DNA from 2 places in the Acidaminobacter sp. QWL-03 genome. Region 2 is predicted to be linked to the other one. Evidence: a T-box and tRNA genes for the amino acid it is inferred to sense, from the RefSeq annotation. Region 2 holds a T-box; the other holds one or more tRNA genes.
The links. The T-box of region 2 lies ahead of asnS (asparagine--tRNA ligase). A T-box ahead of a tRNA ligase gene usually reads a tRNA of that ligase, here a tRNA-Asn.
Positions count from the first base shown of each region.

Region 1: it has a tRNA-Asn gene. The T-box ahead of asnS (asparagine--tRNA ligase) is inferred to sense a tRNA for this amino acid. The anticodon was not compared.

Region 1 covers NZ_CM178752.1:2,212,083-2,215,278, forward strand. Annotated here, with positions in the region: gene AC4PHM_RS10265 (CdaR family protein) at 1-250, opposite strand, end outside; gene cdaA (diadenylate cyclase CdaA) at 228-1,064, opposite strand; tRNA gene AC4PHM_RS10275 (tRNA-Phe) at 1,168-1,243, opposite strand; tRNA gene AC4PHM_RS10280 (tRNA-Ile) at 1,247-1,323, opposite strand; tRNA gene AC4PHM_RS10285 (tRNA-Arg) at 1,365-1,441, opposite strand; tRNA gene AC4PHM_RS10290 (tRNA-Gly) at 1,445-1,519, opposite strand; tRNA gene AC4PHM_RS10295 (tRNA-Leu) at 1,533-1,616, opposite strand; tRNA gene AC4PHM_RS10300 (tRNA-Val) at 1,659-1,734, opposite strand; tRNA gene AC4PHM_RS10305 (tRNA-Glu) at 1,822-1,896, opposite strand; tRNA gene AC4PHM_RS10310 (tRNA-Asn) at 1,906-1,980, opposite strand; rRNA gene rrf (5S ribosomal RNA) at 2,074-2,190, opposite strand; rRNA gene AC4PHM_RS10320 (23S ribosomal RNA) at 2,349-3,196, opposite strand, start outside.
Region 2 covers NZ_CM178752.1:529,252-532,447, reverse strand. Annotated here, with positions in the region: gene AC4PHM_RS02320 (MgtC/SapB family protein) at 1-434, shown strand, start outside; gene asnS (asparagine--tRNA ligase) at 640-2,025, opposite strand; T-box leader at 2,110-2,359, opposite strand; gene AC4PHM_RS02310 (helix-turn-helix domain-containing protein) at 2,451-3,035, opposite strand; gene glsA (glutaminase A) at 3,151-3,196, opposite strand, start outside.

The sequences.
Region 1 (3,196 bases), 1.7 Mb from region 2:
GCTTTACATCTACATAGAATTCTTTCTCGCCCATCATGACTAAACCTTCATTCTGTGCATTCTCTATATTCAATAACTCAACTTTAACGTCGGGAATAGTCTTGATCATTTCAGGATTTACCTGATCCATGACATAGAGCCAAAATAAAACAGCAAATAGGATTGCCAATAGTTTTGGGGTTATATTCCTCTGAAACTTGGAATATTTGGGGCTCTGTTTCCAACCATCAATTCTTTTTAATAAGTTCATGATTTAACCTCCAGCGCCGCTTCATAATAGCTGGCTGTTCTTCTTCAGAATATGCTTTCTTAATAACGCTGGTTAAAGTATTGGCGTCCAAGTATCGTGATAATTTCCCGTTCAGAGCGACAGAAATGGTGCCTGTTTCTTCTGACACTATGACTACCAAAGCATCCGACTGTTCAGCAATGCCCAGAGCAGCTCTATGGCGAGTTCCAAGCTCCTTGCTGATCGTTTGATTGGCAGACAGCGGCAAAAAGCAACCTGCTGCGAGAATCCTGTCCTTTCTGATTATAACGGAGCCGTCATGCAGAGGTGTGTTTGGAATAAATATATTAATTAAAAGTCCACTTGTGATCTCCGCATCAATTTTTACACCTGTCGAAGCGATTTCATTTAACCCTGTTTGTCTTTCCATTACAATTAAGGCACCAATCTGTTCTCTGGAAAGGCTGACAACTGCGCTTACAAGTTCATGAATAGTGCGGTTAAGGGCCTCCTCCTGCTCTTCGGCCATTTTGGCAAAGAATATTTTGTTCCTTCCAATATATTCTAACGCGCGTCTTAACTCAGGCTGGAAAACAATAATCAATGCGATTAGTCCCAGCGTCATAGTATTCAATAAAATAAAATGGACGACATACAATTTTGCCCATTCTGATAACTTCATGATGACCAGCAGTACTACCAAGCCTTTAATTAACTGTTCCGCCCTAGTCTCCCTTATTAACATAAATATTTTATAAAAAACATAGGCTACTATGGCAATATCTATAACGTCCATAATTCGCATGCTCGCGAATATATTGATGATTGAATCCATAAAGGGTCACCTCACTTTGTTTACATTACTTCTAGTATACAATAGTTTTAGCAACTTTCAAAAAAATAAAAAAAACTGGGACAAACCCAGTTTTAATAAATTGTGGTGCCCAGAGCCGGAATCGAACCAGCGACACGAGGATTTTCAGTCCTCTGCTCTACCGACTGAGCTATCTGGGCATATGGTGGGCCATCAGGGACTCGAACCCCGGACCTGCCGGTTATGAGCCGGATGCTCTAACCAATTGAGCTAATGGCCCACAATCTATGCATTTCGCAATGAAACGCATCTATTTAAAAATGGTGCGTCCGGAGGGATTCGAACCCCCGACCCACGGCTTAGAAGGCCGTTGCTCTATCCAACTGAGCTACGAACGCAAATGGAGCGGAAGACGAGATTCGAACTCGCGACCCTCGCCTTGGCAAGGCGATGCTCTACCTCTGAGCCACTTCCGCATAGGGTGTTACTTGGTGCGGGTGGAGGGACTTGAACCCCCACGTACTGGACACTAGATCCTAAGTCTAGCGCGTCTGCCAATTCCGCCACACCCGCATGTGCAGCATTATATTTCCTTAAATACTTTAAAAGGTACTTTGGTGGGGGCTACAGGACTTGAACCTGTGACCACCTGCACGTCAAGCAGGTGCTCTACCAGCTGAGCTAAGCTCCCATAATGTGAGAAAGTATTTTTTATTCTTCGTAGAAAAACCGTTTTTACCTCAGCGGCTAGTGCCCCGCATTCGCTAAAAAAACAACTTGGTGACCCCTAGGGGAATCGAACCCCTGTTACCGCCGTGAAAGGGCGGTGTCTTGACCGCTTGACCAAGGGGCCAAAATTTGATGGCTCCAAGGGTGGGGCTCGAACCCACAACCTACCGGTTAACAGCCGGTTGCTCCACCATTGAGCTACCTTGGAACGTGAGTTACCAGAAGTAACGTTTTAGCGTTTTAGCTGCAAATCTTGGAGTTTCTGATTGAAGACCGAAGTCTTCAATCAGATTCACCATTTACCCGGCGACGACTTACTCTCCCAGGGGGCTGCCCCCCAAGTACCATCAGCGATGAAAGGCTTAACTTCTGTGTTCGAGATGGGAACAGGTGTGGCCCTTTCTCTATAGTCACCAGGTTAGCGACGAGAGGCAGCACAGCTCTGCTGCGCGTTCGAGGAGCGGTTTTTCACCAAAGGTGAAAAAAACTTCCTTGATCTCTTGTCTCACATTGAAAGTATGATTCACACCTTCAAAACCGCATACGGAAGATTACTCTAATATCGATTTGTAAACCTTGATCAAGCCCTCGACCTATTAGTATCTGTCAGCTGAAAGCGTTACCGCTCTTACACCTCAGACCTATCAACCTGTTAGTCTATCAGGGGTCTTACTTCTTTCGAATGGGAAATCTCATCTTGAGGGGGGCTTCGCGCTTAGATGCCTTCAGCGCTTATCCCTGCCGCACATAGCTACTCGGCCGTGCTCCTGGCGGAACAACCGATACACCAGCGGTGCGTCCATCCCGGTCCTCTCGTACTAAGGACAGCGCCTCTCAAATTTCCTGCGCCCACAGCGGATAGGGACCGAACTGTCTCACGACGTTCTGAACCCAGCTCGCGTGCCTCTTTAATGGGCGAACAGCCCAACCCTTGGGACCTACTTCAGCCCCAGGATGAGACGAGCCGACATCGAGGTGCCAAACCTCCCCGTCGATGTGGACTCTTGGGGGAGATAAGCCTGTTATCCCCGGGGTAGCTTTTATCCGTTGAGCGACGGCCCTTCCATTCGGTACCGCCGGATCACTAAGTCCTACTTTCGTACTTGCTCGACTTGTCTGTCTCGCAATCAAGCTCCCTTTTGCCTTTGCACTCTTCGCGCGATTTCCAACCGCACTGAGGGAACCTTTGAGCGCCTCCGTTACATTTTGGGAGGCGACCGCCCCAGTCAAACTGCCCACCTGGCAGTGTCCCCAAGCCGGATCACGGCTTCGGGTTAGAACAGCGATATTGAAAGGGTGGTATCCCAACGTCGACTCCGCACAGACTGGCGTCCATGCCTCTTAGTCTCCCACCTATCCTGTACATCCAATACCAATGTTCAGTGCCAAGCTACAGTAAAGCTCCACGGGGTCTTTCCGTCCTG
Region 2 (3,196 bases):
GTGCCGGTACCATTATTAAAGAAGGTAATTCCGTCAAGGGCTTAACGACAGCAGCAAGTCTCTGGACAGTTGCCTGCATAGGCCTTGCTATTGGGGCAGGCTATTATTCGCTCAGCATTATTACCACGCTGACGGTTCTGGTCATTTTAGAGCTGTTCGCGCGGATCGAAAAAAACATCATCAAAAAACGCAGACAACTTGTACTTCGGATCGTATCTGAAAACACGCCAGGCCAAATCGGCAAGATCGGAGATGTCACCGGCTTTCACAAATGTTTGATCCAGGATATTGATTTGGATCATCAGAGTGATCAAACCGCTGTTATTACTCTGGCGCTTAAGTATCCCAAAGCCTTTGATCTCACTGGCCTTATGGATGACCTATCCGCGCTGAGCGGGTTGAAATCCGTGGAACAGGTAACACCAATCCAGTAGGACATTCCGGAAATAACTGTGCAAAAAGAATGAATGTTAAGCCTGAATTTTGCCAGCAGGTTTTACGTTCTTTTGCATAGATATTTCAAGAATGTTGTACTAGTAATGCGTTCTCGATATTTCTTTACAAAAAAAAGACGGTGTCATTAGGCTGTAAGAGCCCATTGACACCGTCTTTCAATATTTATTCAGTTTCAGCCAATTCCTAGAACTCCGCCGTCTTAACCGTACGTGGGAACGGAATGACGTCGCGGATATTGGTGATCCCTGTCAGGTACATGAGGATCCGCTCAAAACCCAGTCCGTAGCCTGCATGGCGGGTCGTGCCATACTTTCTAAGCTCGAGGTACCACCAGTAGTCCTCTACGTGAAGGTTCATATCTTTAATGCGCTGAACCAAGTTATCATAACGCTCCTCACGCTGTGAACCGCCTATGATCTCACCAACGCCCGGAACCAGCAGATCCATGGCCGCAACAGTCTTGCCATCTTCGTTCAATCTCATGTAGAAGGCTTTGATCTCTTTAGGATAGTTGATAACAAAGACAGGCTTCTTGAACACCTTTTCTGTCAGATAACGCTCGTGCTCTGTCTGAAGGTCCAGACCCCAGCTGACTGGATAGTCGAATACGACATCTGCTTTTTCGAGGAGCTCAATGGCTTCAGTATAAGTGACACGCGCAAAATCAGAGTTGACTACATGGGTCAGCCTTTCCACAAGACCTGTATCAATGCGCTCGTTGAAGAAGGCGATCTCTTCAGGACACTCTGCCATGACATACCTTATAATGTATTTAATCATGTCTTCCGCGATTTCCATATTGCCATTTAAATCCGTGAATGCCATTTCAGGCTCAATCATCCAGAACTCCGCTGCATGGCGGGCAGTATTGGAATTCTCTGCTCGGAATGTCGGACCAAACGTATAAGTATTTCTGAAAGCTTGCGCAAAAATTTCTGCCTCAAGCTGACCACTGACAGTCAGGTTCGTTTCTTTGCCAAAGAAGTCTTCAGAAAAATCGATCTCACCCGATTCAGTTCTTGGAGGATTTCCCAGCTCCAGCGTAGTGACGCGGAACATTTCGCCGGCGCCTTCTGCATCACTGCCAGTGACGATTGGAGTATGGGCGTACACAAAGCCTTTTTCCTGGAAAAAACGGTGAATGGCAAACGCCGCGACCGACCTGACGCGAAACGCTGCTGAAAAAGTATTGCTGCGCGGTCTGAGATGCGCGATTGTTCTTAAATACTCCAGGGTATGCCGTTTTTTCTGAAGCGGATAGTCCGCATCCGAGGTGCCTTCAATGACAATCTCAGTTGCCTTGATTTCAAAGGGCTGTTTAGCCTGTGGTGTCAGAATAAGTTCACCAGTGATAATCAGCGAGGTTGAAATTGGATACTTCGCTACTTCATCAAAATTCTCAAGAGTCTTGTCAAACACGATCTGTACGTTCCTGAAAGTCGTGCCATCATTTAATTCAATAAACCCAAAGTTCTTGCTGTCTCTGACGGTTCTGATCCAGCCGCCAACAGTAACCGACTGTCCAGCCAATTCATTGTAGCTGAGCATTAAATCTTTCATCAATTGCATGCAGATTCCTCCATATTTTTTTCATTTCTATTAAAAAATACATTGTTTCCTCCAACAAAAAAACCTTTCGCTCCTGCACTAATGACAAGGGACGAAAGGTTATTCGCGGTACCACCCTGATTGCTGAATCCCGTGACTCAGCCTCTCAAAACCCTGTAACGAAGGTCAGTCGCCTGAATCTACCGGCTGTGCCCGGCTTGTCATCAGCCGTCTTGCAAGCTTTCGGTCAGGAGCTCAAGGATGTTCTTCATGCGGTGACACGACGGCGGGCTCACACCATTCCCGCTTCGCTGGGGTCAGACAGTCGCATTACTCTTCCCTTCATAGCTATACACACTAAATTACAACTATTATAGTGTAAACCACTTCAATAGTCAAACAGTGCACAAGTGAAGATCTATGCCTATGCTGATCACACTTCGCCGCTAAAGCATAGGTTCTACAATCTCAGAGTGCTTAAAGCCATTTGGAACGTTGATGCAAAGCACTTTGACCATGCGGCTGGTATAGTTGGCCCAGTTGTGAACCGTATTGGACTCAAAGTGGGCACAGTCTCCCGGATATAGTTCAAAGCGTTCGTTGTTCAAATATAAGGTGAAGATGCCTTCCAGCACGTAAATGAATTCTTCCCCTTCATGTTGATAAGGCGAAAGCAGCTCATCCTCTGACTTAGGCAATATTTCGATGACGCGCGGCAAAATATCCCGGTTTTCCAGGTCATTGCTCAAATGATAGTGAATAAAGTGCGCACTGTCTACTCTGGCGACTTCTCGCTCAAAAGATCGCATGATGACGTCATTGCTTCTCTTTTTAAGCGGAAAGAAATAGGAAAGATCCACATCCAGCGCCCGAGCGATTTTTTCCAGAGACGTGATCGCCAGAGCTGTCAGTCCGCGTTCAACCTGAGAAAGAAATCCAATGGACAGTTCTGTCATTTCACTGAGTTCTTTCAAGGTCATTTTTTTGGATAAACGCAGATCCTTGATTTTATCTCCAATATTATTAGGCATAGTCACGCTCCATCTGTTAGACTTACTCTCATTATAAACCTATATTAAAATTATTTCCATGTTTTTACGTTATTTTTTAATCAAGTTAAACAATTTCCCTTATTTACCGTATTAATTAAAATATATTCAAATCAAAAGTGTCAGATAAATCCTTAAGCATT